One region of the Paeniglutamicibacter sp. ORCA_105 genome, then DNA from elsewhere that is predicted to be linked to it. Evidence: riboswitches for the same ligand, from Rfam matches in the RefSeq annotation. Region 1 holds a riboswitch; each other region holds the start of a gene.

Region 1 (7,647 bases):
CCGGCCCGCGGTGATGAGCAGGAAGAGCAGGGTCCCCACACCGGAGAAGAACAGCGTGGTGGTGGCCGGGAACCCGGTGATCGCCGGGACCAGCACGGTGGACCCGAACATCGCCATGACGTGCTGCACGCCGATGGAGATGGTCTGCGGCCAGTGCAGGCGCTCGTTCGGGGCCACCACCGTTCCGGGGGAGATGGACTTGCCGTCGCCGTGCAGGTTCCAGCCAATGCCGAATCGGTTGCTCATGGGTGCCTTCCGGGCGCAGGGTGGGAAAAATGCCGGGGGAGCGCACGCGGCGCGCAAACCCCCGTGTGCATTTTACTCACCCCACGGGCAGTGCGACACCCGGGGCGCTAAGACCCACCATGTTCCCGGCGCCGGGCGCATCGGCGGCCGTCTGCGCGAAGAAGTCCAGCTCGTGCACGGACGAGGCCTCGAACGCGCGCCACATGGCCGCCCGCGTGGACTCGTCTGCCCTTGCGTGAACGCCCCGGACCAGTTCGATGGCCCGCGCCGTGACGTCGTCGAACTGAACCGAGGAATAGGTGGCGAGCCAGTCCGCGTAGGGGTGCGCCGGGTGGTTGGCCGCCGCCAGCCGCTTGCCCACGTCCTGGTAGATCCAGAAGCAGGGCAGCAGCGCGGCCGCGAGCACCGGGTAGTCGTCGCTGCCGGCCCGCAGGTGGTTGAGGTACGCGGTGGTGGCGTTCGAGGGCTCCGGAACCTGATCGGCGAGCCGGCCGCGGTGCAGCGTCATTTCCTCCTCCAGGCAGCTGGCGGCGCTTCCCGCCCAAAAGCGCTGCTCCTCGGTGGTCGGGGCGAGTTCCGAGGCCCGCGACATGACCCGCGCATAGCTGCGCAGGTACAGGGCGTCCTGGCCCAGGTAGTCCTCGAAGTCGTTTGCCTGGAGGGAGCCGTCCTTGAGCTGGCGGATGAACGCGAGCTCGTCGATACCCGCGCGGATGCCGGCGATCCGCTCCCACCAGTGCGCCAGCGGGTCCCGGGCCGGTGCCGGGCGCACCCCGTCCCAGAGTGCTGCCAGGTGGTTCACCGGGCCGTGCCCGCCTCCGACCGACAGCTCGTCCGCCCGGGCAATCGCCTCCGACAGCCAGGCCTTGGCCTGGCGCAGCGCCTGGGCCCAGTCACCGCCGCGGGCGTAGAAGGTCGCCAGCGCGGAGGAGAGCGAGCAGCCGGTGCCGTGGGTGTTGGCGGTGGCCAGCCGCGGCGAGGCGACCTCGAGGAGCACGCCGTCGGGACCGATGAGGGCGTCCCGGCACGTTTCGCCTTCCATGTGTCCGCCCTTGGCCAGCACCAGGACCAGGTACTCGGCGGCGACGGAGCGCGCCTGGGCCACCGCCTGCTCCCAGTTCCCGGCGACCTCGGCGCGCGCCAGCACGGCAAGTTCCGGGATGTTGGGGGTGATCACGTCGACGTGGGCAAAGAGGCGCCGCAGCGCGCTGGTTGCCTCTGCATCCAGCAGCGAATCCCCGCTGGTGGCGACCATGACGGGGTCCAGCACCACCGCCGGGGCATCGGAGCCCGCGGCGGTCCGGATCCCGGCCAGCCAGCCGCCGAGCTCGTCGATGACCGCTGCGTTGGCGAGCATCCCGATCTTGATCGCGTCGATGCCGATGTCCTCGGAAACCGCGCGCAGCTGCGCCAGCAGGAAGCCGGCCGGCGGCACATGCACGGCGCTAACGCCGCGGGTGTTCTGCGCGGTCAGCGCGCTGATGGCGGCCATGCCGTAGCCGCCGGCGGCGGCAATGGACTTGAGGTCTGCCTGGATCCCGGCCCCTCCGGAGGGGTCGGAGCCGGCGATGGAGAGGATGTTCTTCACGGTGCTGGTGTTCGGGGTGTTCATGGCTTCGTGCCCTCCCAGAGGTTGAGTAGGTTCGTGGCTGCGGCGCGCGGATCCTCGGCGGCGCAGATGGCGCGGACCACCGCCACGCCGGCGGCGCCGGAGCGGGCCAGCGGGGCCACGTCGTCCGCGTCGATGCCGCCGATGGCGATGACCGGCAGGTCGCTGTGCGCCACGGCGCGGGCCAGGCCCGCGTGGCCCAGTGGCTCGGGGGCATCCTTCTTGGTGGGGGTGGCGTGCACGGCGCCGACTCCCAGGTAGTCGATGGTGCCCGGGGAGCGGAGCTGCAGCTTGTTTGCGGCGTCGATCTGCGCCTCGCCGGCGGCGCTTAGCCCCAGCACGGCATCGGGCCCGATGAGTTCGCGCACCAGGGCCGCGGGCAGGTCGGACTGGCCGATGTGCACGCCCTGAACCGAGGCGCCGGCGGCGCGGGCGGCCAGGAACACGTCGACGCGGTCGTTGACCAGCAGTGACGCGCGCCCGGCGGTGTGGTGGGCGCATTCCATCACGACGTCCGCGAATTCGCCGGCCGGCATGTCCTTGCAGCGCAGCTGCACCGTCGTGATCCCTCCGTCCACCGCGGCCTTCACGATGTCGGCTAGCGGCCGGCCGGCGGTGGAGGCGGAGTCCGCGACCAGGTACACGCCGTAGCTGCTCATGAGAGCACCGCCGTCGCTCCCAGCTCCGCGGGGGAGACGGCGGCCAGGGCATCGAGGAAGAGCGGGGCGAAGGTGCCGGGGCCCGCGGCCGCGGCGGCCGCGGCCGCGGCGGCCGCGCGTTCGGCGGCGGCAGAATAGAAGGCGTGCGCGGCAACCGTGGCGACCAGCGGGTCCCCGCCGGTGGACAGGAAGGCGGCGCAGACCGCGCCCAGCGCGCACCCGCCGCCGGTGATGCGGGTCAGCAGAGCGCTGCCGCCGTGAACGTGCACGGTGCGCACCCCGTCGGTGACGAGGTCCGCCTCCCCGGAGACGGCGACGACGGCGCCGCTTTCCCTGGCCAGCCTCCCGGCGGCGCCGGCCGCGGCGGCAACCGAGTCGGTGGACTCGACCCCGCGCCCGCCGACGGCCTGACCGGCCAGCGCCAGGATCTCCGAGGCGTTGCCGCGGATCACGGTGGGCCGCGCGGCCACGAACTCGCGGGCGAGCGAGGTGCGCACGCGCAGCGAACCGACGGCCACGGGGTCCAGCACCCAGGGCGTCGAGGCGGTGCCGGCGCCGGCAACGGCCTCGCGCATGGCGGCCGCCTGCTCCGTGTTCGGGGTGCCCAGGTTCACCAAGAGGCCCGCGGCCACGGAGGCGAAGTCGCCGGCCTCCCCGGGAACGTCCACCATGGCCGGGGACCCGCCGGCCGCCAGCAGCACGTTGGCGGTGAAGTTGGTGACCACGGTGTTGGTCAGGCACTGGACCAGGGGTGAGGAGGCGCGCAGCGCGCCCAGGGCATCGGCGAGCTCGCCGGGTGTTACGAGAATTGAAGGCGCCATGGATTCCATGAGCAACATCCCTCCGCTAGTACGAACTAGATCAGGTTCTACGGGTTTCATCTCAGCCGGCCGCAAGTGCCGACACCCCGTGTCACTATGCGCGAGCCTATCCCACCTGGCACCGGGGTCGGCAGTCGATGTCACCGCGCACCGCCCGCGCACCGAGGCCGCCAAGCGTGGCGGCCTGTTGCCGATGCCACAGTGGCCGTAGGCTCAAGGGATGGGCACTTCCGACACCTCACACAAATCCGCGGCGCCTCGCGAAGCGACGGCGCTGAACGAGCTCGAGCTGCCCGAAGTGGTGCCCGAACTGCCGGAGAACATCGTGGAGATCGTCGCCTCGATGCACGACGTGGTGGCCACCCGGCTGGCGCACCCGCGCCGTTTCCGGGCCTCGCAGCTCAAGGCCCTCGAGCGCATGCTGGAGGCGCACGAACAGGACTTCATCGACGCGCTGGCCGACGACCTGGGCAAGGGCGCGGTCGAGGCCAAGATGACGGAGATCGACATGGTGCGCGCGGAAATAGACCACGCGCAACTGCACCTCTCCGAGTGGATGGAATCCAAGGCGGTGAAGATCCCGCTGGTCCTGCATCCGGCGGCGGCCAAGATCGAGCCGCAGCCCCTGGGCGTGGTGCTGGTCATCGGCGCCTGGAACTACCCGTTGCAGCTGATCCTCGCCCCGCTGGTTGCCTCCATCGCCGCGGGCAACGTCACCGTGCTCAAGCCCTCGGAACTGGCGCCGACCACCTCCACGCTGCTGGGCCGGCTGATCCCCAAGTTCCTCGACCACCGGGCGTGCGCCGTGGTCCAAGGCGGGGCCTCAACCAGCAAGGTCCTGCTGGAACAGCACTTCGACCACATCTTTTACACCGGCGGAGAGCGTGTGGGGAAGGTCGTGGCCCGCGCCGCGGCCGAGCACCTGACACCCGTGACCCTGGAGCTGGGCGGGAAGTCCCCGGCCGTGGTGATGGACGGGTCCTCCGCCACCGTGGCGCGCCGGCTGGCTTTCGGGAAGTTCATGAACGCCGGGCAGACCTGCGTGGCGCCGGACTACGTGCTGGCCGTGGGCGACGCCGCCTCGAACCTGGAAAAGCAGCTGGCCAAGGCGATCACCGGGTTCTACGGCAAGAACCCGCTGGCCAGCCGCGACTACGGCCGCATCGTCAACAAGGCCCACTTCGACAGGCTGGTTTCCTACCTGGAGCACGGCGAGGTCCTCATCGGCGGCGGGTACGACACTGACACCCTGAAAATCGAGCCGACAGTGATGGCCAACGTTGATCCCGACTCGGAATTGATGCGCGAGGAGATCTTCGGCCCGATCCTGCCGATCATCGCGGTGGAAAGCTTCGACGCGGCCGTGCGCTTCATCAATGCGCGCCCCAACCCGCTGGTCGCCTACCTCTTCAGCGAGAACCCGCGGCTGCAATCCGCCTTCGGGGACCAGGTGCGGGCAGGGGCCATCGTGCACAACGCGCCCAGCCTGCACCTGGCCGTCCCGGGCTTGCCCTTCGGGGGCGTGGGCGCCTCCGGCATGGGTTCATACCACGGGCGGCATGGCTTCGAGCGGCTCTCGCAGATGCGCTCCGTGATGGGCAAGACCACCGTGGTGGACACGCTCAAGGCGATCTACCCGCCCTACACCTGGGCGAAGTCCAAACTCCTCGACAGGCTCATGTAGGAATTCCCCGCCCGGCATATATCCATGCCGGCAAGGGTTTTTGCAGGATTTCACGGCTTGTCCGCGGAATGGCCGAAGGCCGGGGGGTCCACGCATGCGGGAACCACCCGGCCTTCGGCCAAGCATGCGCCTACGCGAGCACCGCCGAGACGATGTCCCTCGCCTCGGCCTGCACCCGGGCCAGGTGCTCCTCGCCCAGGAACGACTCGGCGTAGATCTTGTACTTGTCTTCGGTGCCCGAGGGGCGCGCGGCAAACCAGGCGTTCTGCGTGGTGACCTTCAGCCCGCCGATCTTCGCCCCGTTGCCCGGCGCCTCGGTCAGCCGTGCGGTGATCTCCTCGCCCGCGAGCACCTCGGCGGCTACGTCGGTGGCCGCGAGGTTCCCCAGCCGTGCCCGCTGCTCCCTGTCGGCCGGGGCGTCGATGCGCGCATAGCTCGGTGAGCCGTGCTCCGCGGCCAGCGCGGAATAGTGCTTCGAGGGGGAGGAGCCGGTGACGGCGGTGATCTCGCTGGCCAGCAGCGCCATCAGGATTCCGTCCTTGTCGGTGGTCCAGGTGCGCCCGTCGCGGCGCAGGAAGGATGCGCCCGCGGATTCCTCGCCGCCAAAGGCGCCGGAACCGTCCAGCAGCCCCGGCACGAACCACTTGAAGCCCACCGGGACCTCGACCAGGGTGCGGCCCAGTGAGGCGGCGACCCGGTCGATCATCGAGGAGGAGACCAGCGTCTTGCCGATGGCAGCATCCGGCGACCACCCGGTGCGGTGGTTGTAGAGGTAGTCAATCGCCACGGACAGGTAGTGGTTGGGGTTCATCAGCCCGGCATCGGGGGTGACAATGCCGTGCCGGTCGGCGTCGGCGTCGTTGCCCGTGGCAATGTCGAAGGAGCTGCGGGCGGCGATCAGCGAGGCCATCGCGTCGGCCGAGGAACAGTCCATGCGGATCTTCCCGTCGGTGTCCAGGGACATGAAGGCAAAGCGCGGGTCCACGCCCGGGTTCACCACGGTGAGGTCCAGCTTGTGGGTTTCGGCGATCGCCCCCCAGTAGTCGACGGCGGCCCCGCCCATCGGGTCCGCTCCGATGCGGATGCCGGCATCGCGGATCGCGTCCAGGTCCAGCACGGAGGGCAGGTCGTTGACGTAGGACGCCATGAAGTCGAAGGAGCCGATCTTGCCGCCCAGCCGCGCGGTGCCCAGCGGGATCCGCTTGACCCCGGCCAGCTTGGCCTCCAGCAGCTCGTTGGCGCGGTTCGCGATCCACGAGGTGGCGTCGGTGTCGGCCGGGCCGCCGTGCGGAGGGTTGTACTTCAGCCCGCCGTCGGCGGGAGGGTTGTGCGATGGGGTGATGATGATGCCGTCGGCGCGCGGGGCCGCCGGGTCGGCGTTGTGCGCCAGGATGGCGTGGCTCAGGGCCGGGGTGGGGGTCCAGCCGGTGCGTGCATCGGCCAGGATCGACACGTCGTTGCCGGCCAGGACCTCCAGCACCGTGTCCTGTGCAGGATCCGAGAGGGCATGGGTGTCCTTGCCGACGAAGACCGGTCCGGTGATCCCGGCGCCGCGCCGGTATTGGACAATGGCCTGGGTGATGGCGGCGATGTGGTCCTCGTTGAAGGAACCGTTCAGTGAGGTGCCGCGGTGCCCGGAGGTGCCGAAGGCCACGCGCTGGGCGGGGTCGGAGGGATCCGGGTGGATATCGAAGTACGCGTCGCGCACCGCTGGGAGATCGATAAGGTCTTGGGGCAGTGCCGGGGTCCCGGCGCGAGGATGGGCCATGCCCCCCAGTTTCTCATTGATTGCGTTGCCGCGGCCGAAGACGCCGCGGTGCGGGTTCATGGTTTCGTGCCGGGACCCGCTGTGCGTCGGGTCATTCCTGCTCGGCTTCCCTCACCCGGGGGACCACGCCGACGGTGTCCCAGGCATCGGCCAGCGCAAGCTCCACCCTGGATCCGGCGCCGTGGTCGCGGCGGGCCTGGAGCAGGGTCTGTTCGGCAAAGGTGCCGAAGTCCGCATCCTCAGGCAGCGCGCGCGTGGCGACCACGTCGAACCACAGGGAACCGGCGGTTTCCCAGGCGTTGCCGCCCAGGGCCGTGGCAAAGAGGTAAAACGCGTGGTTGGGGATGCCCGAGTTCAGGTGCACCCCGCCGTGGTCCTCGGCGGTCTGCACGTAGCCGGACATGGTCGCCGGCTGCGGGTCCCTGCCCAGGATCGGGTCGTCGTAGGCGGTGCCCGGCGCCGCCATGGAACGCAGGGCCCGGCCCCGCACCTTGTCGGTGAACAGTCCCTCGCCGATCAGCCAGCTGGCGCTCGCCGCGTCCTGGCCGGCGGTGAACTGCTCCACGAGTGCGCCCAGGACATCGGCAATCGACTCGTTCAGCGCTCCCGATTGGCCCCGGTAGGCCAGGTTGGTGGTGTGCTGCAGCAGGCCGTGCCCCAGCTCGTGGGCGATCACCGACAGGGAGGACGTCATCGACTCGAAGATCTCCCCGTCCCCGTCGCCCATCACCATTTGGGTGCCGTCCCAGAACGAGTTGGCGTAGTGCAAGCCGTAGTGCACGGTGCCGCCCAGGCCCAGTCCGGCCCCGTCCAGCGAGTTTGGCTTGAGCATCTCGACAAGGAACGCGTGGACCGCGCCC
Region 2 (7,647 bases), on a different contig from region 1:
CGCAGGGGCACCCGCCAATATCCGCTTGGTGGCCTCAGGGCTGGAGACATCTCTAATGGTGGTTTCCATGAGAACTAGATCGGGTCGCTTGTCCAGGGCGGCTTCGATGGCCTCGTCGCCAGTTCCGGTGACTGCCTCGAGCTCAACATCGGGGCTTGATGCCAAGAGGCTTTCGAGTCCAAGCCGAAGAAAGTAATCACCGTCTGCTAAATGGACTCGTATGCGAGGCTGCATTTGAGGGCTCCTAATGGAATCTGAAAATATAGCAATAGTGCACAATAAATCAAACGCAGAACCAACGACCAGTGCCCAAAAACTATATTTTTCGCTGTATTTCATTCCCATATTAGCCATGTTGAATAGCCGGTTGGCGAATGAAGCGCACAAAAGAGTACAAGTTACGGAAAACCGAGTGAATTATGTCCGAGTGTCCAGCTTAGATGACCCATCGATGGGAGTTTCAGGACGTTGGATCCCCGGGCGACGTGCCTCTTCATGATAACCATACAGTGAATGGATTATGACTCGTGCGGCCCAGTCGAGGATCCGGCCGCTTCCATGGCGTCAAGCGTGGAGACGCGAACGCGATGTTCCTCTGAACACTTTCCATCGCTTGGAAGATGCACCGGCAGAAGATACTTCGCCCCAGAAGGTGGGAAGCATCGCCCACCATCGGCCAGCAAAATCTTGGCCGACGCGCCCGCGTCCAGCCATCCGATGGTGTCGACCTACAGCATTCTCAAATAAAGATTGAGCGGGGCTACTTTTTCTTTGAGCGTCCGAAGGCAAGGTATGCAAGGGGCCCAAGGAAGTTAATGAACGTAGCTGCGGCCCAGGCGCTCTTTGGACCGTTGACTTCCAACGCAGGGCGTTTGACCAGGTCGCGCAGGGCCACGAATTGGAGAGCCAGCTGGGCAATTCCCATAACGGCGATTCGCCATCGTGCCACGACTGATAGTTCGTTCCAGCTTTTGTTCCGGGCCATGCTTCTCCTCGTGAGTAATTGCGGATGCGTCTGGCGCAACCGGCTACCATCTGCCATCGTATCCCTGGCGCTAATGGAAGTGGTCTCGAAGCCGTTCCATCTCGCGTCGGTCCTTTTTCGTCGGCCGGCCGGCGCCCCGGTCCCTGACGGGAACCTGCGGGATGACTTCCTTGGGCCGGACCGGGGTGTGGTCGAGATAGCAGCGGGCGGCGATGTCGGGACCCACCCTCTTGGATATCACGGCGGTCACTTCGAGGATCCTGTCGAATCCGGATTGCCTGACCCTGATGGTGTCTCCCGGTACGACAATCTGTGCGGCCTTGGCGGGTTTGTCGTTTAGGCGCACGTGGCCGGCGCGGCAGGCTGTCGTTGCCGCCGAGCGGGTCTTATAGATTCGAATCGACCATAACCAGGCATCGATTCTGACGGCCTTGGATTCCTGCTTCACCCCGTCAGTCTATCCATCGCAGGACATCGGGCACGGTTATTGAGCAGAGAGCGAGCCGACTAGAGCTGTTCGCGGCCATGCCGGGTTGGTTGGAGTCCATTAGGAAGCACCGCAACCCCGCCCGGCTTGCTTCGACTGCCAACGAGGGCGAGAGTTCGTTCAGCTGCAACCGTTGGCAGGATCAAACATCCCCGCCTCGATTCGTTGGGCCTGTCGTTGTGCATCGCGCAGTTGCTCGTAGAATCTCACGTTGGGCTCGACCTTCATCGCCGTCGCGTGTCCGGATGCCACGAGGGCTCCGTTGATGAATTCTCCCCCGTGGTTCAGTGCGGCGAGGGTGCGCCCATATTGGTCCAGGCGTTCGGCATCGAATTGCAGCTCCACCTCCGAACCCTTGGGCAGTTTCTTGGCCAGGAATTCGGCCGCCTGCCGGCCGAAGCATTCCCCGGGTTGGTCCGGGCGGGGAATCTCCGGTGCGTCGACGTTTAGCAGCCGGACCTTGGTTCGTTCGCCGTCCAGGATGAGGTAGAGGGTGTCACCGTCGACCACATGCTGAACCGTTGCGCTTGCGTCCGGGCCATCCGTTCGGTCCCCGTAACCACCGTTGACCTTGGGAAGCAACAACCACGTTCCGGCGACGACCGCTGCGCAAAAGACAAGCACCGGGACGGCACCGCGTCGACGACGGGACCTACTCATGGCTGTCGCTCATTTTCCTAGACCAGGGCGTTGTCGCAGGCGGTAACGAGCCGGGCCTGAACATCGGCCGGGACCTGGTCGCCGGAGGCAGCCACATCGTCAAGTGCGCTGACGATCTCCGGGGGCAGCCCGCCCTCGCGGACGGCGTCGACCATGGAGGCAACGACCTTGAGGTCGGCTGCGTTGATGGTGCCGTCCTGGATGGGGGCACAAGCCTGCTTGATGAGTTCCTTCTTGGCACCGTCGGCCAGTTGCGTGGCGGCGGAGGAAGCTGCGGAAGAGGCCGTGTCGGCAATGGTTGCACAACCGGTCGCCGAGAGCAGGAGGACTGCGCCGGAAACCAGCAGTGCACTTTTGGAGCGTGAAAATGTCATGGGTTCCATCTTAGTTGTTCCCCGGTGGGAGAACTCTGGGTAACCCATGAGTGCTCCCACCCAGGGACGAGCTGCTACCCGCGTGCCGGCACGGTTTCCAGGCGCGCAGGCCTGGCCAGGCCCAGTGTCTCGCGCAGCGTGGTTCCCGGGTAGGAGGAGCGGAACAGGCCGCGCTCTTGGAGGATCGGTACGACCAATCCCACAAAATCATCCAATCCCGCCGGATAACTTGGGCACATGAGGTTGAAGCCCTCGCAGGCGCCCGACATGAACCATTCCTCGATCTCGTCCGCGATCTCGGCGGGGGTGCCGATCATGGTTGTATGGCCCCCGCCCGCGGCCAGGAACCCCAGCAGTTCGCGAAGCGTGGGGCGCTGGGTTTCGATGATGCGTTGAACGGTCAGGTAGCGGCCTTGTGGGCCGGTGAAGTCCTCGGCCGGGGGCAGCGGATCCACCCTGTCGTCCAGCGGATGGGTGTTGTAGTCCTGGCCGGTGAACATATTGAGCTCGGCGATGGCCGACCCGGTGTCAATGAATGAATCCAGTACGCGCTTCTTTTCCCATGCCGCTTCCCGCGTGGCACCGATGTACGTGACCAGCCCGGGAAGAACGGGAACCGGGTCCTTGGAGCGTCCGGCAAGATCCAGTCGCCGCCGGATGTCGGCGGCATACTCGACTGCCGATTCCCTGTCCCAGGAAACGGAGTAGATGGCTTCGGCATGGCGGGCCGCAAAGGAGCGGCCGGCTTCCGAGGATCCCGCTTGGAACAGCACCGGCCGCCCCTGCGGGCACCGGGGGACTGTCAGCGGGCCGGCGACAGAGAAATGGTTGCCGCGGTGGTTGATCGGCCGGACCTGCGCCGGATCAAGGTAACGTCCGGCTTCCCGGTCAACCAGCAGTGCAGAATCTGACCATGAATCCCACAACCCCTGCAACGCGACAACAAACTCTTCGGCGCGCTCGTAGCGCTGGGCATGGGGCGGCAGGGAATCCATGGAATGATTGCGGGCCTCGGCGTCAAACATGGAGGTCACCACGTTGATGCCCGCCCGCCCGCCGCTGATGTGGTCCAGCGAGGCCAGCAGCCTGGCGGCGTGGAAGGGCGCGTAGAAACTCGCCGAGATCGTGGTGACCAACCCGATGCGGCTGGTGGCACGGGCCATGGCACTGAGAGCAGTCACCGGTTCCAGGAACCAGGGGATCCCTGCCGCGTATTCGTGGTTCACGCTCTGCCCGTCGGCAAAAAAGACAGCATCCAGGCAACCGCGCTCGGCAATCCGGGCAAGTTCCTCGTAGTAGGAAATGTCGCCGACGCGGTCGGCGCTGGATTCGGGGTGGCGCCATCCCATGGTGTGGTGGCCCGCCCCGTAGATGAAGGCGTTCAGGTGCAATTGGCGTGTGGCGTCCACGATTCTTTACCCGACCGCCTAGTTCATCACCAGGCCGCCGTCGACAACCAGGTTCTGCCCGGTCACCGCCCGGGACCACGGTGAAGCGAACAGCAGTGCGGCGTCGGCGAACTCCGCCGGGGAAGTGACCCTGCGCAGTGGCGTGGAGCCGGCGATCAGATCGAAGACCGCTTCCGGGGTGGCCGCGGAGGCATCGGTGGTGCGAAGCAGGCCGCCGGAGATCATGTTCACGCGGATGTTTTCCGGGCCCAGGTCGGCCGCGAACGTGCGGGTCATGGCCAGCAGGGCAGCCTTGGCCGCGGTGTAGTCGTGGTAGGGGACCACGGGGTTCTGGAAGAGGTTCGTCCCGATGTTGACGATGTTGCCAAAGCCCGCGGTTCTCATGCCGGGCAGGGTTGCCTGGATCGTGTTCAGCGCACCGCCGACGATGCCGGTGAACTGCTCCCCGAAAGCCATGTAGCCGATTCCATCGGCTTTGGCACGGGCGTCGCCATTGAACGAAAAATCGGGCAGGGCGTTGTTGACGACAGTGGTGATGGGAGCACCAAAATGTTCCTGCGCCCTGGCCACCAATTGGGAGACTTGATCCGTGTTCGCGACATCGGCCTGGACCGCGATCGCGCGATCGGCCCCGAACTCGGCTGCCAGTTCCCGGGCGGCGGTTTCGCTGGAGCGGTAGTTCAATACGAGCCGTGCGCCTTCGCGCGCAAAGGCCCGGGCTAGGTCTGCCCCGAGTCCGCGTCCGGCCCCGGTGATCAACACGATTTGGTCCTTGATAAGCATTTCTTGCACCCTTCTGTTGGGCGAAGGGATGCCATGGAACCAGCCGACGGGCGTCCAGGAATTTGGGGTACGAGGGCAGTTCAAGCCGGACCGGCATCCCTTCGCTCGGATTATCGAGATCAGGTTCAACGGGTCTATCTCTCAGCCGCCAGGCGGCACCCCGTGTCGAGTCCTGTGGCCAACGTAGCACCGGTACGGGGCAATCCCCGAATCAAGGGCAAGGACGGAGGCGACACACGCCCGGCGTCACCGGTCGGTGTCCGCGGGCAGTGCTACGGATGCGGCAAACTAGTGTGGGTGAGCCAGATGCGAATAATCCAGACCATTGCCGCCGAGTTAACTTCCGGAGGTGCTTCGGTTGCCGACTGGCAGGTGAAGGCCGCCGTCGAATTGCTCGATGCCGGATCGACCGTCCCCTTCATTGCCCGATACCGCAAGGAAGCCACCGGAACCCTGGACGACACCCAGCTGCGCCTGCTTGAGGAGCGGCTGCGCTACCTGCGTGAATTAGAAGACCGCCGGGAAGCGATCCTGAAGGCCATCGAGGAGCAGGGGAAACTCACCGACGAGCTGCGGGCCGCCATCATGGCCGCCGGCACCAAGGCCGAATTGGAGGACCTGTATCTGCCGTACAAGTCCAAGCGCCGCACCCGTGCCCAGATCGCCCGCGAGGCCGGACTCGAGCCGCTGGCCGACTCGCTGATCCTTGATCCCGCCCAGGATCCCGAAGCGCTGGCAGCCACCTTCCTGAACCCCGAGCACGAGGTCAATGCGGCATCTGATGCCCTGGCCGGTGCCCGGGCCATTCTCACCGAACGTGCCTCGCAGGACGCGGTGCTGGTTTCCGAATTGCGCGAACGGCTGTGGACACGAGGGAAGATCTCGTCCAAGATCGCATCCGGCGCCCCTGCGGCGGATGCCTCGAAGTTCTCCGACTACGAAGATTTCGTGCAGCCCGTTGCCACGCAGCCCTCACACCGCATCCTCGCGCTGCTGCGCGGAGAACGCGAGGGTGCGCTGAACCTGGAGCTGGCCGAGGCGGACCCGCGCGACGACGCGGCGCTCACCGAGGCGCGGGCCGGATACGAGGCCGCCGTCGCCCGTTCGCTGGGCATCAAGGCCGCTGCCGATGCGCCGGCCGGCAAGTGGCTGGCACAAACCGTTCGCCTGGCCTGGCGCGGACGCCTGTTGGCACGGTTGGAGGCGGACCTGCGCACGCGGCTCTTCGAGGCCGCGGAGGAAGCCAGCGTCAAGGTCTTCGCCGCCAACCTGCGCGACGTGCTGCTCGCCGCCCCTGCCGGAAACCGGGCGGTGCTGGGGCTGGACCCCGGGTTGCGCACCGGGGTGAAGGTTGCCGTCGTCGACGCCACCGGCAAAGTGGTCGACATTGCGACCATCTACCCGCACGCCCCGGCGAACAAATGGGATGCCTCCGTGGCGACCCTGGTGGCACTGGCAACCAAGCACGGCACCGAACTGATTGCCGTGGGCAACGGGACCGCAAGCCGCGAGACCGACAAGCTTGCCGGCGAGGTCATCGCCAAGCTGACCAACAAGCCGGCCAAGGTCATCGTCTCCGAAGCCGGGGCATCGGTGTATTCGGCGTCGGCGCTGGCAAGCGCCGAGTTGCCGGACCTGGATGTCTCCATCCGCGGTGCGGTGTCCATTGCCCGCCGGCTGCAGGATCCGCTGGCCGAACTGGTGAAGATCGAACCCAAGTCAATCGGCGTGGGCCAGTATCAGCACGACTTGACCCCGGCCAAGCTTGACCGCTCCCTGGATGCCGTGGTCGAGGACTGCGTCAACGCCGTCGGCGTGGATGTGAACACCGCTTCCCCGGCACTGCTGGCCCGGGTGGCCGGAGTCGGTTCGCTGCTGAGCCGCAACATCGTCGAACACCGCAATGCGAACGGTCCTTTCAACACCCGCCGGTCCCTGTTGAAGGTTCCGCGCCTGGGAGCCAAGGCCTTTGAGCAGTGTGCCGGATTCCTGCGCATCACCGGCGGCAAGCAGCCGCTGGATGCCTCCGCCGTGCACCCTGAGGCGTACGGACTGGCCGAAACCCTGCTGGCAGCCGCCGAGGCCAGCAACCAATCGGTGGCCACCCTGAATGCTGCAGAATTTGTCACCGAGCAATTCGGCCTGCCCACGGTCAAGGACGTCATCGCCGAACTCGTGCGGCCTGCCCGCGACCCGCGCCCCGACTTCAAGACCGCGAACCTCAAGGAGGGCGTGGAAAAGATCGGCGACCTGCAAGTCGGCATGATCCTGGAAGGCACCGTTTCCAATGTGGCCGCCTTCGGCGCATTCGTTGACGTGGGAGTCCACCAAGACGGACTGGTCCACGTCTCGGCCATGAGCAACAAGTTCATTTCCGATCCGCGCGAGGTCGTCACATCGGGCCAGGTCGTCAAGGTCAAGGTGCTGGAGGTCGACCCGGCGCGCAAGCGCATCTCGCTCACCCTGCGCCTGGATGACGAGCCTGGGGCCAAAGCCGAGCGGACGGACCGGGCCCCGCGAGGCACCGGACAGCGCAACGAACAGCGGGGCCAACGCCCGGCGCGCGGCGGCGAGGGAAGCCAGCGCGGCGGCAAACCGCAACAGAACCGGCCCGCCAACGCCGCCGGGTCCAACGCAAACACCGCCATGGCCGAGGCCCTGCGCCGCGCCGGCCTGAGCAGCTAGCACCGGCCAACCGCGCCAAGGCATCCGGTGGCGGCCCCGAATGGGCCGCCACCGGAAACCCGGCGCGTTGCCACGGATGTCGGCCACGCGAAAGGTGGCGTACCGTTGTCTGCGATGTCCCACGCTCCGGACGGGAGTTCCGGCCACGAAGCACACTGAGAGAAGCCCGCAATGGATGGCGAAACACTGAGCGAATTGATCATGACGGTATTCATGGTGCTGCTCATGGTTGCAATGGCCTACATGATGAAAGCCGCCGCCACC
Region 3 (7,647 bases), on a different contig from region 1:
GGTGGGCAGCAGCTCGCGCCCCGTGACTGCGGTGACCAGCTCGGCCAGGGTGGTCCCGGCGGCCAGCGGACTGGGTGCGCCGTTGAGTTGGATGGTGCTCATGAATACTCCTTGGGTTTCAGGGCCGGTGAGAAGCGGTCGGGTCGGAAGCGGTCCCAGGCGGGGTCGCTGCGGCCGGCGATCAGCTCGACGGCGATGTGGGCGGCGATGGGGGTCAGCAGCACGCCGTGCCGGAAGAACCCGGTGGCGATCAGTAGACCCGGCACATCCGGCCCGGTCGCCGAGGCCATGCGTCCCAGCAACGGCGCATTGTCGGGTGTGCCGGGGCGGGCGCGGGCGGTGGTTTCGATGAGTTCGAGCTCGGCGACCGCGGGCAGCAGCACCTGGGCATCGCGCAGCAGCTGGTGTACTCCCCCGGCGCTGACCCCCGGGTTGCCGTCCTCGCGGGCGGTCGCCCCGATGACCACGGTGTCATCCTCGCGCGGGACCACGTAGACCGGCACCCCGCGCACCATCCCGCGCAGCGTGGCGGTGGTCAGCGGGCGCAGGTGCTCGGGCACGCGCAGCCGCAGGATGTCCCCGTGCACCGGGCGCAACGGCAGCACCAGCGCATCGGGCAGTCCAGCGAAATCGGCGGCGCCCAGGCCGTTGGCGAGAATCGTCTCGCTGGCGCGGACCTCGGTGCCGTCGGCAAGCAGCACCCCGGTGACCCGGGAGCCCGAATCGGCGGCATCCTCGTGCAGCAGGGCCGTTGCCCGGGTGCGGACCAGCGTCTGCCCCGATTCCACCCCGTCGCGTTTGGTGCCGGTTGCCGCAAGGCATTCCATGATGGCCTTGGCCAGGGCACGCGGATCGACCTGGTGGTCCTGGGCAATGAGGTGGGCGGCGGAAATATGCGGGGAAAGCAACGGTTCGAGCGCCCGCGCTTCGCGGGTGGTTATCCGGGTGACCTCAAGCCCCTGCCGGGTTTGTGCCTCGCGCAGGTCGCCCAGCGCGGCACGGTCGGCGGCATCCGCGCCGAGGGCCAGCGTGGGGGTGGTGCGGAATCCCGGGTCCAGGCCCGTCTCGGCGGCCAGGGTCCGGGCGAAATCGGGCCAGCGGGCGGCCGAGGCCAGGGTGAGGGAAAGCAGGTCCTCTTCCTGGTAGTGCAGCTCGCTGACAGGGGCCAGCATGCCGGCAGCGGCGAACGTCGCACCGGAGGCGGGGTCCGGGTCGATGAGCATGATGCGGTGCCCTGCGCGCTGTGCTTCGAGGGCGATGCCCAGGCCGATGATTCCGCCGCCGATGACGGCAACGTCGGTGGACAGGGGGTCGGGCACGGTGCGCGACATCGAGGTCTCCTTCCCTACGCCGGTATGAGCCGGATCAGGTTCCACGCCACCCTGTTTTCGAAGGCGGCGTCTGTCGGTCGGCGCAATCGGCGCCCTCTCAGCCAGCTTTCCTGGCTCCCGCGGTACTGAACTAGTCTAGGAGACATGAGCCAGATCACCACCCAAGATGAAGCGACCCCCGTCTTAAGCGCCCCGGACCTCGCTTCCGCGCGCCTTTACTTGTGCACCGATGCCCGGGCCGAGCGCGGTGATTTCGCGGATTTCCTGCGCGCCGCCTATTCCGGAGGGGTGGACATCATCCAGCTGCGCGACAAGAACCTGGACGCCGGGCAGGAGCTCGAACTGCTCCAGGTATTGCGCGAAGTGGCCGGGGAATTCGGCAAGTTGTGGTCGGTGAACGACCGTGCCGACCTGGCGATGCTCTCCGGAGCACCGGTGTTCCACGTGGGCCAGAAAGACCTGCCGCTGCCCGGGGTCAGATCGCTGCTCGGGCCCTCCGTCACCGTGGGGCTTTCCAGCCACGACCCGGCGCAGATCACCGCGGCGGCTGCTGACCCCAATACCGACTACTTCTGCGTCGGCCCGCTGTGGGCCACCCCGACCAAGCCCGGGCGCGCGGCCGTCGGACTGGAGATGGTGGAGCACGCCGCCTCCTTGAAGACGACCAAGCCGTGGTTCGCTATCGGCGGTATCGACCTGGGCAACGTGGAGCAGGTCGTCGAGGCGGGTGCCTCGCGCATCGTGGTGGTCCGCGCCATCACGGACGCGGACGACCCGACTGCTGCTGCGCGGGCGCTGCTGTCCAGGCTGCCGGAATTGGGCTAGCCGACGACACCTCCGGCCTTCCGGCCCTATCGGGTATCGGCCCGGTCGCCGCCAACTACTCAGGACTCCGACCGGGCCATCACCGACGAGGGGAAGTTCGATACGCAGACCCTGGCCGGGAAACCGCCGGTCGTCGTCCACCACACGCTGGGCGTCGAAGCGCTCCCCTCCCACGGCATCGAAGTCATCCGCTCGCTCCATGACCGCACTGGACAGTTCCCGCGAAACCCCTCATCCCCAATTCTCCGTTTGGTCCTTACCGCTGGCACGGATACAAGAAAAAATGTCACGGACGGGCTTCCGTACCGCTCATTTTCAACGACCCGGAGACGGCAATCCATAGCCCGGTAGAAGGGGCAGTTTTCAGGAAGACCGGGCGGCGGTGCGGGCGATAGTCTAGGCGTGGGGAGTTCCGCCGCCGCGGAGCCGGCACGAATGGGAGAAGCAATGACCAGCGAGACCACGACCAGCACGTCCGCAACGAGGCATGCCGCCGACAGCCACGAGGTGATCCGCGTGCGGGGTGCCCGGGTGAACAACCTCAAGGACATCAGCGTCGAGATCCCCAAGCGCCGCCTCACGGTGTTCACCGGGGTCTCCGGCTCGGGCAAGTCCTCGCTGGTCTTCGGCACCATCGCCGCCGAGTCCCAGCGCATGATCAACGAGACCTACTCCGCGTTCGTGCAGGGTTTCATGCCCACCCTGGCCCGCCCCGAGGTCGACACGCTCGAGGGGCTGACCACCGCGATCCTGGTGGACCAGGAACGCCTGGGCTCCAACCCGCGCTCCACCGTCGGCACGGTCACCGACGCCAACGCCATGCTGCGCATCGTTTTCTCGCGGCTGGCACAACCCCACATCGGTTCCCCGCAGGCGTACTCCTTCAATGTCCCCTCGGTTTCCGGGGCAGGCGCCGTGACCCTGGAAAAGGGCGGGAAGAAGATCAAGGAACGGCGATCCTTCTCCATCACCGGCGGCATGTGCCCGGAATGCGAGGGTCGCGGCAAGGTCAACGACTTCGACCTCACCGCGCTGTTTGACGAGACCAAGTCACTTTCCGAGGGGGCGCTGACGGTTCCCGGCTACTCGATGGACGGTTGGTACGGGCGCATTTTCTCCGGATCCGGCTACTTCGACATGGACAAGAAACTGTCCAAGTTCACCAAGGCCGAAATGCATGACCTGCTCCACCGGGAGCCGACCAAAATCAAGGTCGAGGGCATCAACCTCACCTACGAAGGCATCATCCCCAAGATGCAGAAGTCGTTCCTGGCCAAGGATGTCGAGGCCATGCAGCCGCACATCCGCGCCTTCGTCGAGCGTGCGATCACCTTCACCGCCTGCCCCGAATGCGGCGGCACGCGCCTGGCCGAGCACGCCCGCAACTCGAAGATCGATGGCAAGTCCATCGCCGATGCCTGCGCCATGCAGATCAGCGACCTGGCGCGCTGGGTCCGCGGGCTTCGCGAGCCATCGGTGGCCCCGCTGCTTGACGCGCTCGGGGACACGCTGGATTCCTTCGTCGACATCGGGCTGGGCTACCTCTCGCTGGACCGCCCCTCCGGAACGCTTTCGGGGGGCGAGGCGCAACGCACCAAGATGATTCGCCACCTGGGCTCCTCGCTCACCGACGTCACCTACGTCTTCGACGAGCCGACCATCGGGCTGCACCCGCACGACATCGACAAGATGAACGAGCTGCTGCTGGCCCTGCGCGACAAGGGCAACACCGTGCTGGTCGTCGAGCACAAGCCCGAGGCCATCGCCATCGCCGACCACGTCGTTGACCTGGGCCCAAAAGCCGGTTCCGGCGGCGGACAGATCATGTTCGAGGGCACGGTGGAAGGCCTGCGCGCCTCCGACACCATCACCGGGCATCACCTGGATGACAGGGCGAAGCTGAAGGAGGCCGTGCGCACCTCCTCCTCGGCGCTTCAGGTGCGCGGCGCCAACACCAACAACCTCAGGAACGTTGATGTGGACATCCCGCTTGGCGTGCTCACTGTCCTCACCGGCGTCGCCGGGTCGGGCAAGAGTTCGCTCATCACCGGATCGGTCGCCGGGCGCGAGGGCGTCATCAGCATCGACCAGGGTTCCATCAAGGGATCGCGGCGCTCCAACCCCGCCACCTACACCGGGCTGCTGGAGCCCATCCGCAAGGCTTTCGCGAAGGCCAACGGCGTGAAGCCGGCGCTGTTCAGCGCGAACTCCGAGGGCGCCTGCCCCACCTGCAATGGCGCCGGGGTCATCTTCACCGACCTGGGCATGATGGCCGGGGTCTCCAGCACCTGCGAGGAGTGCGAGGGCAAGCGCTTTGACTCGATGGTGCTCGACTACCACCTGGGCGGCAAGGACATCTCCGAGGTGCTGGCGATGTCGGTGGCGCAAGCCGAGGAATTCTTCGCCGCCGGCGAGGCGAAGCTGCCGGCAGCACACAAGATCCTCACCCGGCTTTCCGACGTGGGCCTGGGCTACCTGGGCATCGGCCAGCCGCTGACCACACTCTCGGGCGGCGAACGCCAACGCCTGAAGCTGGCCACCCACATGGGAGAAACCGGCGGCATCCTGATCCTGGACGAGCCGACCACCGGCCTGCACCTCGCGGACGTCCAGCAGCTGCTGGGCCTGCTGGACCGCTTGGTGGAGTCGGGCAAGTCGGTCATCGTGATCGAGCACCACCAGGCCGTCATGGCACACGCGGACCGGATCATCGACATCGGTCCGGGCGCGGGCCACGACGGGGGCACCATCGTTTTCGAGGGGACCCCTGCGGAGCTGGTGGCCGATGGTTCCACGCTGACCGGCAAGCACCTGGGAGCCTACGTCGGAGCGTAGCCGTCCCGGCCCGCTACGAGGCCGGGGTGCACTTCACGCTGGTCACGAGCAGGACCTTGGACAGCTCCGCCGTGACGCGCGCCGGCGCGCCGCTAAGCCCCGAGGCCGTGGGCGTGATTGTCACGGCATACACGTAGGTGCCCAGCAGGGCCGCGCCGTCCAGGCGCAAGGTTGCCGTTGTGTTCGATGTGGTTTTTGTGGTCGTGACCGAGTTCCGCACGGCCTGCACCGTGTATCCGGTGGCGTCGACTGCGCCCCGTTTCAGGGTCAGGTCGGAGTATGAATCGCCCAACAGCGGCCCGTCCTTGCGGGTACAGGTCACGGTTGCGGGGTTCACGCCCTGCGGTGCCCACGGGCCGGCGACCACAGTGGAGGCCACCGACCCGTTCAGCGTCCACAGCGCGTGTGCTCCGGTGGCGCCGAGCCCAAGGACCACGATGACGCCGTAGACAATCGCCGCGATGCGCCACGAACCCGACCGCTCGCGGGTGCCGCGCGCGCTCACGCCGATACCTGCCAGGAGGCCTCTTCGTCCTGGTCGGGGGTCGCCGCGGCACGCCGCCGTGCGACAAGTCCGCGGATCATGGTGATGGCACCGTAGCCAATCAGCCCGGCTGCAACGAGGTTGCCCACCAGTCCGCGGTCGTGGTTGCCCAACCAATTGGCCGCGAATCCTGCGTACGGCACCGCGTAGAACAGCTTCCCGCGCATCTGCACCTCGGTGACAGGGGTTTCATCGGCAACATCGTTGTTGTCTCCCCGGGTGACCAGCGTGCGCATGCCCGACTGGTCCGCAGCGAGCGATTCGATGCGGTGGGTGATGACTTCCGGGCGGCCCGATTCAAGCTGGTAGGTCACCACGTCGCCGACGTTCAATGATTCAAACGGGGCGGGCTTGACGACCAGCAACGTTCCCGGTCCATAGTTCGGCAGCATGGAGCTGGTCAGCACCGAATAAGCCTGCGACCCCGTGAGGGCGGGGACCACGATGAGCACCAATGCTGCCAACGAGGCAACAACCAGGGCGACGAAACTGACGGCGGTCCCGACCCGGCCAAGTGCGTGGCGGGCGACGGATGAATGTGCTGCCGTATGCCGGGACATGGGGGACCATACCTATCTGCGTGGTGGGTTTACTGGAGTTGGGTGGCGTTGAGGTTGAAGCCAACGCCTGCTACCGCTCCCCCAAGGGTTGCCGGGGCATTGGTCGCCAGTGCGACTGTCAGGCAGAGCGTGCCACTTTGGCCCTGTCCCAGCTCCACTGCTATTGCGATGCGGTTCACCGAGCAATCGGTGCCCTGGACCCTGTAGAGGTCGGTGGTGAGATAGGGCGCGAGCGCACCTGTTGCCGTTGGCAGACCAGGATCCACCCTGATGCGGAACGTCCCGCTGCCGGCGTTGCTCGAATTGGTGAGCGTGACGGCGGTGGTGCGGGTGGTTCCGGGCAGTAGCCCGGTGACCCCGGGAATCGTCACGGTTTGCCCCGAAACCGAGAGCTGTTGTGCCGTGCCCCCGGATGTCTTAACGGTCAACGAGAAGTCGGCACCGGATACGATTTGGGGTTTCGATGCGGCGGTTTGGCTCCACGCGGCCAGCGTTCCCTGCACCGTGAACAGCGCCAGGATGGTTGCGGCCCCCAAGATCGCAACCATCCTCAGCGTTGTTTTCGTGCCCATGCTGTGCTCCTCGTGGGTCAAGATTTCAGCGGTGGCGCTATGGCGTGCTGACCGGCACGATCTGTTCCAGCTTGAAACCGATGGTTCCCAGTGCATTGCTGGCCTTGGCGCCCTCGGTGCCGGTGGTTGCTTCCAGGAATGTCACGCTGACAGTTGCGGTGTATTCACCGTCCGAGTTGGCGTCAAGGGGCGCGGTGACGGGGGTTCCGCTTGAATTTTTCAGGGTCGCGCTGCCGACCTCGAGGTAGGAGGCGAACTCGGATCCGGCCAGATTGTTCGTCAGCGTGAGCGACGCGCTCATCAAGTCGCCATCAAGCGCCACGGTGACAGGCTGCGAGAAGTGCAGCTCGTCGCCCGGGACGACCTTGTAGGAATCCAGTTCGATCGCGGTGCCGGCGTCATTGGTCCAGGTTCCGACGCCCGCAGTCAGGTCAAGATCGCCGGAGACAATGGTTCCTGCCGGCTCGGCCACTGATTTGTTCCACACTGCGAGCGTTCCACCGCCTCCCAGCAGCAGTGCCACGCCGAGGCCGGTCGCAAGAGCGCCCTTCGTCATCTTGTTCATCGTGTTGGTCCTCCACAAGTCCTGCGCCGGACCCAGCGACCGGTGCAACACCTACTGTGCAGGTCGAACCACAAGATGGAGATGGATTTTTCGGCAGGCTTCCGCCAAGCTTTCCGCAATCGACTCAAGGCTTGCTTTGGCCGTTCTTGCGGGAACCTTGATCGTTGGCGTGTTTCCTCAACGCCAGCCACAAGTCCTTGCGCCAAACCAGGGGATACACCTGGCCATGCTTGTTCGCACGGCAGTTTCCCTCAATGCATCACGCGCCTGCAGAGGGTACAACCCATCTCTTCGTCAAAAGGCCATGCCCCCTAGGGAGACATTGCCTTTTCACAACGATGGAAGGGCCGGGCGCCACTGGATCAGCGGTTTGCTGCCGCAATTACCTCATCGGGCGCCTGGGTTCCGGCCGCTT
Region 4 (7,647 bases), on a different contig from region 1:
ACCACCGCGAATCTGAATCTCCGCTCGGGTGCAGGAACCGGCTACCGATCCGTGGCTGTGGTTCCCAAGGGTGAACGGGTTCTTCTAGGACGTTCCTCGGGTGGCTGGGCCAATGTCAAGACCAGCAAAGGCACGGGCTGGATAAGCGCTGGCTATCTTTCGACCGTGGCGCCAAAGCCTCCGGTAGTGAAACCGAATCCACCGAAGCCCGATCTAGTCACCTTCAGCGCTCCGCGCTGGACCACTGCGAATCTGAATCTCCGCTCGGGTGCAGGAACCGGCTATCGCTCCGTATCTGTGGTTCCCAAGGGCGAGCGGGTCCTCCTTGGCCGTTCCTCGGGTGGCTGGGCCAATGTTAAGACCAGCAAGGGCACGGGGTGGGTGAGCGTAATTTATCTGTCCACCGTGGCACCACCGCCCCCGGTAACCACCGAGTACCGGTGGGCCGCCGGCAACGTTAACCTACGCGCCGGCAATTCGACGGTGTACCCGATTATGGGCCTGGTTCCCGCCGGGGAACGTGTCACCTACCTGCAGACCAAGAGTGGATGGGCCCGCGTGGTGACTAGCCGAGGCACCGGATGGATGAGCGAGGATTACCTTTCCACGAAAGCAGTGGCAACGCTCCAGCCGGATACCACTGCGGTCAATGCAGCAGTGAAGCAAAGGTATGCGGGCTACGTTTCAGCCTATGGCGGTGTCCGCGCCGGCTCCGTCGGCCACAGCAGCGGCGTGGCCACGGACCTCATGATCAAGGACTACAAGAGCGCCCAAGGCATCAGGAACGGCGATGAGATTGCCCGGTTCCTCATTGCAAACCGCGAGTCGCTCGGCATCTATTACTTGATTTGGAAAGACAAGATCTGGTTGGGCCCGGCAAAGGGATGGGAAGAGTACTCGAAATCCGGCAAGTACGGCAATCAGTTCGTCAACAACTGGAACGATACGACGCGACATCTGGACCACATCCATGCGGAGACCTACGGAAATTCCGGGACCGGGGCACCGCTGGTGAAATAGTGCCCGCACTATGGTCCCAAGGATGGGCGCGCACCTCGGATGTCATCCAGCGCGGGTATTTAGTTCTCGCAGGATGGCCGCCTGAATCAGCCGGTTGCGGATCTTTGGCTCGAGGGGCCGTCCGGCCATCGACATGCCATGGCCGATTTTTTCAACCTTGCGCTCTGCGCGTGCAATGATGCCGTCGATTTCATTCTCGGGCAGTGACTCTATGTACTCCCAGATCAGTTGTTCGTGGGCAGAGCTGTCGCGTGAACCGGTGAATTCGTTTCCAGCCACGGCTCGCCTCCTCACCCCAGTCTGGCATTTGAAGGTGAAAGGCACCACCGTGCCCCGCCTTGTAGAATCGATAGTGGTGTTTAGCGGTATTGGCTCGTGTCCATGTCACCGAGCGAACCCCCATATGGGGAAATATGCCCGTCATTCCACCACCGATTCTCTTGATAGGACCACACCACCATGAGCTTGATCCGGCTAAACGATGTCAGCGTGCGATTTGAAAACAACCAGATCCTGCGCGAGGCATTCTTCAAGCTTGAAGCGGGGGACAGGGTCGGGCTTATCGGCAGGAACGGTTCGGGCAAGTCGACCTTGCTGAAACTGATCCTTGACCAAGTGGAGCCGGACGCCGGCACCGTGGCGGTGGAACTTGGAACCAAGATCGGCTACTTCTCCCAGTTCTCGGAACTCAACGGGGCGTCCACCATCTCCGAGGTGCTTGACGAGCTCTTTGCCGAGGTCAAGGCGATTGAAGCGGAACTCGCCGAGATCGATGTGACCATTGCCGCCGACCCCAAGGCCGATGAAATGGATCGGTTGATTCACCGCCAGTCCGAACTGTTTGAATCCATGGATCACATGGATGGCTGGGACTACCCCCGCTCCATCGACACCGTGCTCACCAAGTTGGGCTTCGACGAGGCCCATCGGGTTTGCCCCATCGATTCCTTGTCCGGCGGTTGGCGGAACCGTGCTGCACTGGCAAAGATCCTGCTCGAGGACCCGGATGTGCTGCTTCTGGATGAACCCACCAACTTCCTCGATGTTGCGGGTGTTGAATGGCTGGAGAACTGGTTCAAGTCATTCAAGGGCGCGGCAATCATCGTTTCGCACGACCGCAAGTTCCTGGACTCGGTGGTTACCAGGATCATCGAGGTCGAGAATTTCCACCTCCACGAATACCCGGGAAACTTCGCCGAGTACGTGGTGGCCAAGCAGTTCAAGCTCAAGTCCCTTGAGTCCCAGTTCGTTCACGAGTCGGAGCTCCTCGCCTTTGAAGCCGAAGGCATCTCCGACCGCCGGGAAGCAGCCAAGGCTGCAAGCAAGGGCCTGGACAACAAGCTTTCCAAAATCAAGAAGTCACGCGCCCCGCGGCCCGTGGACAAGATCATCACCGAAATCTACGGTGGCCTGCACATCAAGGACACCCTTTGTCGAGTTGAGGGCTTATCGAAGTCCTATGGGGAGAAGACCCTTTTCACTGACCTAAGCTTCGAGGTCCGGCGTGGCAACCGCATGGTGATCCTCGGTGCCAACGGCAGCGGCAAGTCGACGCTGTTGCGGGTACTCACCGAACAGGAAAAGCAGGATTCGGGATACGTCACCTGGACCAAGGGTGCCGCGGTCGTTTCCTACAACGAGATCCTTGACGAACTGGATCCGAACGACACCGTGACCCACGCGGTGAATGCCATGCCGAATTCCCTGGCGTTCAGTGCGACGAAAAAGTCGGTGAACCGGTTCCTGGCCATGTTCCAGTTTTCCGAGGCGGATTTGAAGAACCGCATCGGAAATCTGTCCGGAGGCCAGCGTGCCCGTGTGGCCATGGCAATGTGTCTGCTCTCGGGTGCCTCGGTGCTGATCCTGGATGAGCCGACGAACCACCTGGACATGTCCAGCACCCAGGTGATGGAACGAGCGCTGCTGCATTTCCCTGGTGCCGTGGTGGTGGTCAGCCACGACCGCTTCTTCACCGAGAAGATCGCCAACCGCTACCTCGTGTTCGGGACGGAGAACGCCAAGTCCGGCGAAGTCGCGGTGCGCGGCGCCTGAGCGCTCTTCGGCGCTCGTTCGGGGCTGCGGAAAGTCCCGGACGTCGCCGTTCCAGAGGGCAACGACACGTAGCCAGCTACGAAGTGTTATCCATAGATCTTGGACCCGGTTAGGATCCCCGACGTGGACTTCACAGTCGTACCCAGGACATTCTGCATCAAGATCATCGAACCTGACACGGGTTGACGAAGGTAATCTTCTTCGGCGTGCCTGGAGTCAACATAGCCTCCAATCCAGCGTTTCCAAGTCCCACATGGCTAGGGGTTTTTCAGAGCCGCTGCGCGCACGTGTCAACGGCTCTGCGCGAAAAACGCACGAGCATGGGCGCCTCGCCTGTCACTTCAACTCCTTTTCCATGGATGCTGTCGAGCTCCATGAACCGCATATCCATCCAGTGCGGGAGAAATCGGATGGTCCACGTCATATTCGAGGTGTTGGAGGGCGTTGGGTTGGGAACCGGTTCAACCTGTGGCTAGAGTCGGTCACACAACGCGGGAGCTTGGGAAAGACCAGGCTGAGAGGGCGACTTAGGGTGTCGCCGACCGCATGAACCTGTCCGGGTAATGCCGGCGAAGGGATGTTTGCAGATGCTTGATTTTTCCGTGTCCTTGGCGATATTGGTGTTGGTCTTGGCGGTGTTTGCCTGGGTTGGCCTTGGACTGGGCCGGGATCGAAACCTCGAGGAATTCGCCGTGGCGCGCAATAGCCAAAACGGCCTGGGGCTGGGATTGTCCTTTTTTGCCTCGGGGGTGGGTGCCTGGATTCTCTTTGCAGCACCGGAAATCGGTGCGAGTACGGGCATTGCCGGAGTGGTCGGTTATGCCGTAGCAGTTACGGTGCCGCTGATTGGACTCGTTCTGGTGGGCAAGAGGCTGCGGGCATTGATCCCGCAAGGACACAACCTCGTGGAGTTTGTGCGCCTGCGCTATGGATCCACCATGCACATCTATGCACTGGTGATTTCCATGATGTACATGCTCATTGCCCTGTCTGCCGAGCTGACAGCCATTGGCGCGGTGTTAGGACGCATGTCCGACTTGGACCCTCGGCTGGGCATTGTCGCGGTGGCGTTGATCACCGCCCTGTACACCGCCTACGGCGGTCTGCGGGCCTCGATCCGCACCGACCGCTGGCAATCCTGGATGCTCTTCGCCTTGCTACTGGTCGTCGGCATGGTGCTCTTCGGGGGACTTGCCCGTGCCGAGGCACCGCTGGACCCGGCACTTCTGACCGTTGACCTTGGCGGTGTCGAGGCCGCGCTGACGTTGGTGGTGGCTGTCACCGCCACAACGCTCTTCCACAACGGGTACTGGCAACGTGTCTGGGCAGCACGCGATTCCCGCGCACTGAGCCGCGGCGCCGTTATCGGGGCAGTCACCCGGTTTCCAGTGGTATTCGCGGCGGCCCTGGTTGGGCTGCTCGCGGCCGGTTACGGTGTCGCCCTGGGCACGCCGGCGGTGCCGTTCTTTGCCCTGCTTGAGTCCCAGCCGGGCTGGGTGCTTGCTGCGGTCTTGGTGCTGACCCTGGCCTTGGTTGCCTCCACGGTGGACACGTTGCAAAACGGGTTGGCTGCCATGGCCGTGACCCATGTACCCAGACTCGGCCTCACCGGGGCGCGCATAGCCACGATCGTGTTTACGGCGATCCCCGCTCTGATTGCCTTCCAAGGCTTCTCGGTGCTGCGACTGTTCCTGATCGCCGACTTGCTGTGTGCCGCGACGATCATCCCGATCCTCTTGGGCCTATGGCGCCGCTCGACCTCCACGGGAGCGATATGCGGATCGATCGCCGGGCTGGTGGCGGCACTGGGCTATGGCTGGATCGCCGGAGGAAACCTGCCGGCCGCCGTGGCCATCGCCACTTTTGCCCAGGGACTGTCACTGGCCCCGTTCCTCGCCGCACTTGCGGCCTCCGCAGTGGTGACCCTGCTGGTGTCGGCCATTGCCGGGCGCAGCACGGACCTGGCGTCGCTGGGCGGGCAGGCCCGGAGCCTGGACGGACCGTCGGGGCCAACCGCGGACACCGGCGAGCTGCTCGAGTCCAGCACGGCAGAGGAGAACGCCCGATGAACGGCCATGGATCCACCAGCATGCCCGGGGCCGAACGCGACGACCTGGACCTGCGCCTCCAGGCGTTTATTGAGCGGGGTCCGGAGCCGGTCCAGGCCCACGGAACGGGACAGTGCCCGGATAACGCCGAATTCAACGCCATGGCGCTTGAACTTTTCGCCTACCAATTCGAACGCAACATTCCCTACCAGCGCTTCTGCCGGGCACGTGGTGCACAGCCCGGCGTCGTCGCCAAGTGGCAGGACATCCCGGCGGTGCCCCTGACCGCGTTCAAGGAACTGACCCTGGCCTGCGCACCGGCGGAAGACTCCGCAGCCGTCTTCATGACCAGTGGCAGCACGGACCCGTCCACGCGCGGCAGGAACCACCACCCGCACCTGCACCTCTATGATGCCTCGGCGCGCGAGGGATTCGCCCACTACTTCCTGCCCGATACACGGCGTATGCCACTGCTGGTGCTCAACCCCGGCCCGACGGAGAACCCGAGTTCATCCCTGGCCCATTTCCTGGGTGAGCTGGTGGACGCCTTTGGGGCCACGGGAAGCGACCACTTCATGGCGGGCGACACCCTCGACTGGAAACGACTGGCCGCGGTGCTGCGCGATGCGGAAGCAAGCGGGGAACCGGTGGCATTGCTGGGCACCTCCTTTGCCTACGTGCACCTGCTCGACGCCCTCGAACGCGAAGGACTGTTCTTCTCCCTGCCCGCCGGCAGCAGGCTGCTGGACACCGGTGGATACAAGGGACGTTCCCGCGAGGTGGGGGCCGAGGAATTGCGGTCTCTCTTTGCCCAACGCCTCGGCATTGCCGATGAATGGTGCGTGAACTACTACGGCATGACCGAAATCAGTACCCAGTACTACGACTCCACGCTGCGCGAGGCATGGCTGGGCCGTGAGCCGGGCCAGCGGCGCAAGGCGGTCCCGGCATGGAGCCGGATCCGGGTCATTGATCCCCAAACGGGACGGGACGCGGAACGGGGCAGCCACGGCCTGATCGTGCACTACGACCTGGCCAACAGGGGATCGTGCCTCGCGGTGCTCGCCGAGGACATTGGATACCTGGTGCCACCGGCAACCGGGGGAGCAGGTGCACAACCCGACTTCGTGTTGCTCGGACGCGCCGAGGCCGCCGAAGCCAGGGGATGCTCCATGGCACTGGATGAGATGTTCGGCGCGAACCGGGGTTGAGCCATGAAGGAACCAACGTACATGGACGGATCCCTCGCGGTGCCGGGCAGCGCCGAGGCCCCGGCAATCGACGGCTACTTCCTGCCGCAACTTGAAACCCACGAGCTCGAAGGGCTCGATTGGCGGGAAATGACGGTGGGCGGCATCGTGGTTCGCGTGCCGCAGATGTCTCCCGCCCTCCTGGACCTGGTGGCGAGTCGGCTTCTTGCTGCCCAGCGGGAGCACCTGGCCAACAGGCCGGTGATGGACGTGGTGGACGTGCTCGGGAAGGTCTTCGCCCGGTGGGACGATCCGGACTACCACTGGCGGGTGCGGGCCGAGGCCGTGCTGCCGGCGGTGACGGGCTATGCCCCCGCCATGGTGCGCCGCGGCCTGGCCCGCTACCTGCAGACCTTCCGGCATGATCGCCTCCTGCGCTTCCTCGCCCAGGACCTGGAGGACCCCCTGATCCTGGACGGTTTCCGGCCCAATGGTGCCGGGGGCCGCTCTAAGGCCTATGGACCACGCCTGACCACACAGGTCCTGGCCGGGAACGTGCCTGGCCTGGCTGCGTGGAACGTGGTGTGCACACTGCTGGTGAAGTCGGCAATGCTGGGCAAGTCGGCCTCGGGCGAACCGCTTTTTGCGGTTTTCCTGGCCCAGAGCATCGCCGAGGAAGACCCGGCGTTGGCCTCCTGCCTGGCGGTTGTCCATTGGGGCGGGGGAGCCGAAGAGATCGAGCGTGCGGCATTTGCCCGTTCCGACGCAGTGGTGGCGACCGGCGGCGGCGCGGCCATTGCATCGGTGTCGGCCCGCGTGCCGTCCGGCGTGAGGTTCATTGCGCACGGGCACAAGGTAAGTTTTGCGGTGATCGGTGTCGAGGCACTGACTGAAGCGGAATTTGCGAATACTGCCCGGAAGGTCGCCTACGACGCCTCCCAGTACGATCAACAGGGTTGCTTGTCACCCCATGCCGTCTTTGCCCAACGCGGCGGCGAGGTCGACCCGGGACGCTTTGCCGCCGCGGTCGCCGAGCAGATGCAACTATTCGACCTCGCGGAGCCCCGGGCCCGGCTGGGCCTTGACGAGCATGTCGCCCTGGACAGGGTGCGCTCGACCCAGGAATTCCGTTCCTACGCTGATGACGGACCGCTGTACTTCACCGCTCCGGCGGGCAACAACTGGACCGTTGTCCATGACTCCCGGCCCGAAACCCTTGTTCCTTCGCCCCTGAACCGTTTCCTCCGTATCCACTCCGTCGAGGGAATCGAGGAGGTGCTGCACCTGATGGAACCGTTGCGCCGTGACCTGCAGACGGTGGGCGTAGCTTGTTCGCC

Evidence for each region. Region 1 has a riboswitch for thiamine pyrophosphate ahead of thiM (hydroxyethylthiazole kinase). Riboswitches for the same ligand answer to the same signal wherever they lie in the genome.
Region 2: it holds a riboswitch for thiamine pyrophosphate, as region 1 does, so the genes downstream of both, ACIPUB_RS14870 (3-oxoacyl-ACP reductase) here and thiM (hydroxyethylthiazole kinase) in region 1, are expected to answer to the same signal.
Region 3: it holds a riboswitch for thiamine pyrophosphate, as region 1 does, so the genes downstream of both, thiO (glycine oxidase ThiO) here and thiM (hydroxyethylthiazole kinase) in region 1, are expected to answer to the same signal.
Region 4: it holds a riboswitch for thiamine pyrophosphate, as region 1 does, so the genes downstream of both, ACIPUB_RS17730 (sodium:solute symporter family transporter) here and thiM (hydroxyethylthiazole kinase) in region 1, are expected to answer to the same signal.

The regions. Positions count from the first base shown of each region.
Region 1 is NZ_JBIXLM010000026.1:29,742-37,388, forward strand. It holds gene ACIPUB_RS13345 (uracil-xanthine permease family protein) at 1-246, opposite strand, end outside; gene thiD (bifunctional hydroxymethylpyrimidine kinase/phosphomethylpyrimidine kinase) at 323-1,858, opposite strand; gene thiE (thiamine phosphate synthase) at 1,855-2,514, opposite strand; gene thiM (hydroxyethylthiazole kinase) at 2,511-3,344, opposite strand; TPP riboswitch at 3,336-3,434, opposite strand; gene ACIPUB_RS13365 (aldehyde dehydrogenase family protein) at 3,556-5,019, shown strand; gene pgm (phosphoglucomutase (alpha-D-glucose-1,6-bisphosphate-dependent)) at 5,150-6,787, opposite strand; gene ACIPUB_RS13375 (M4 family metallopeptidase) at 6,879-7,647, opposite strand, start outside.
Region 2 is NZ_JBIXLM010000032.1:7,699-15,345, reverse strand. It holds gene ACIPUB_RS14900 (response regulator) at 1-339, opposite strand, end outside; gene ACIPUB_RS14895 (PLDc N-terminal domain-containing protein) at 761-925, opposite strand; gene ACIPUB_RS14890 (RNA-binding S4 domain-containing protein) at 1,056-1,433, opposite strand; gene ACIPUB_RS14885 (thermonuclease family protein) at 1,593-2,132, opposite strand; gene ACIPUB_RS14880 (hypothetical protein) at 2,150-2,506, opposite strand; gene ACIPUB_RS14875 (LLM class flavin-dependent oxidoreductase) at 2,581-3,915, opposite strand; gene ACIPUB_RS14870 (3-oxoacyl-ACP reductase) at 3,934-4,698, opposite strand; TPP riboswitch at 4,778-4,871, opposite strand; gene ACIPUB_RS14865 (Tex family protein) at 5,005-7,383, shown strand; gene ACIPUB_RS14860 (hypothetical protein) at 7,555-7,647, shown strand, end outside.
Region 3 is NZ_JBIXLM010000004.1:3,436-11,082, reverse strand. It holds gene thiS (sulfur carrier protein ThiS) at 1-102, opposite strand, end outside; gene thiO (glycine oxidase ThiO) at 99-1,331, opposite strand; TPP riboswitch at 1,326-1,461, opposite strand; gene thiE (thiamine phosphate synthase) at 1,476-2,156, shown strand; gene ACIPUB_RS02805 (ATP-binding cassette domain-containing protein) at 2,604-4,991, shown strand; gene ACIPUB_RS02800 (hypothetical protein) at 5,005-5,496, opposite strand; gene ACIPUB_RS02795 (signal peptidase I) at 5,493-6,095, opposite strand; gene ACIPUB_RS02790 (SipW-dependent-type signal peptide-containing protein) at 6,125-6,667, opposite strand; gene ACIPUB_RS02785 (alternate-type signal peptide domain-containing protein) at 6,705-7,232, opposite strand; gene ACIPUB_RS02780 (hypothetical protein) at 7,595-7,647, opposite strand, start outside.
Region 4 is NZ_JBIXLM010000048.1:320-7,966, forward strand. It holds partial or broken gene ACIPUB_RS17715 (SH3 domain-containing protein) at 1-1,020, shown strand, start outside; gene ACIPUB_RS17720 (hypothetical protein) at 1,063-1,299, opposite strand; gene ACIPUB_RS17725 (ABC-F family ATP-binding cassette domain-containing protein) at 1,510-3,072, shown strand; TPP riboswitch at 3,554-3,669, shown strand; gene ACIPUB_RS17730 (sodium:solute symporter family transporter) at 3,660-5,141, shown strand; gene ACIPUB_RS17735 (hypothetical protein) at 5,138-6,331, shown strand; gene ACIPUB_RS17740 (acyl-CoA reductase) at 6,353-7,647, shown strand, end outside.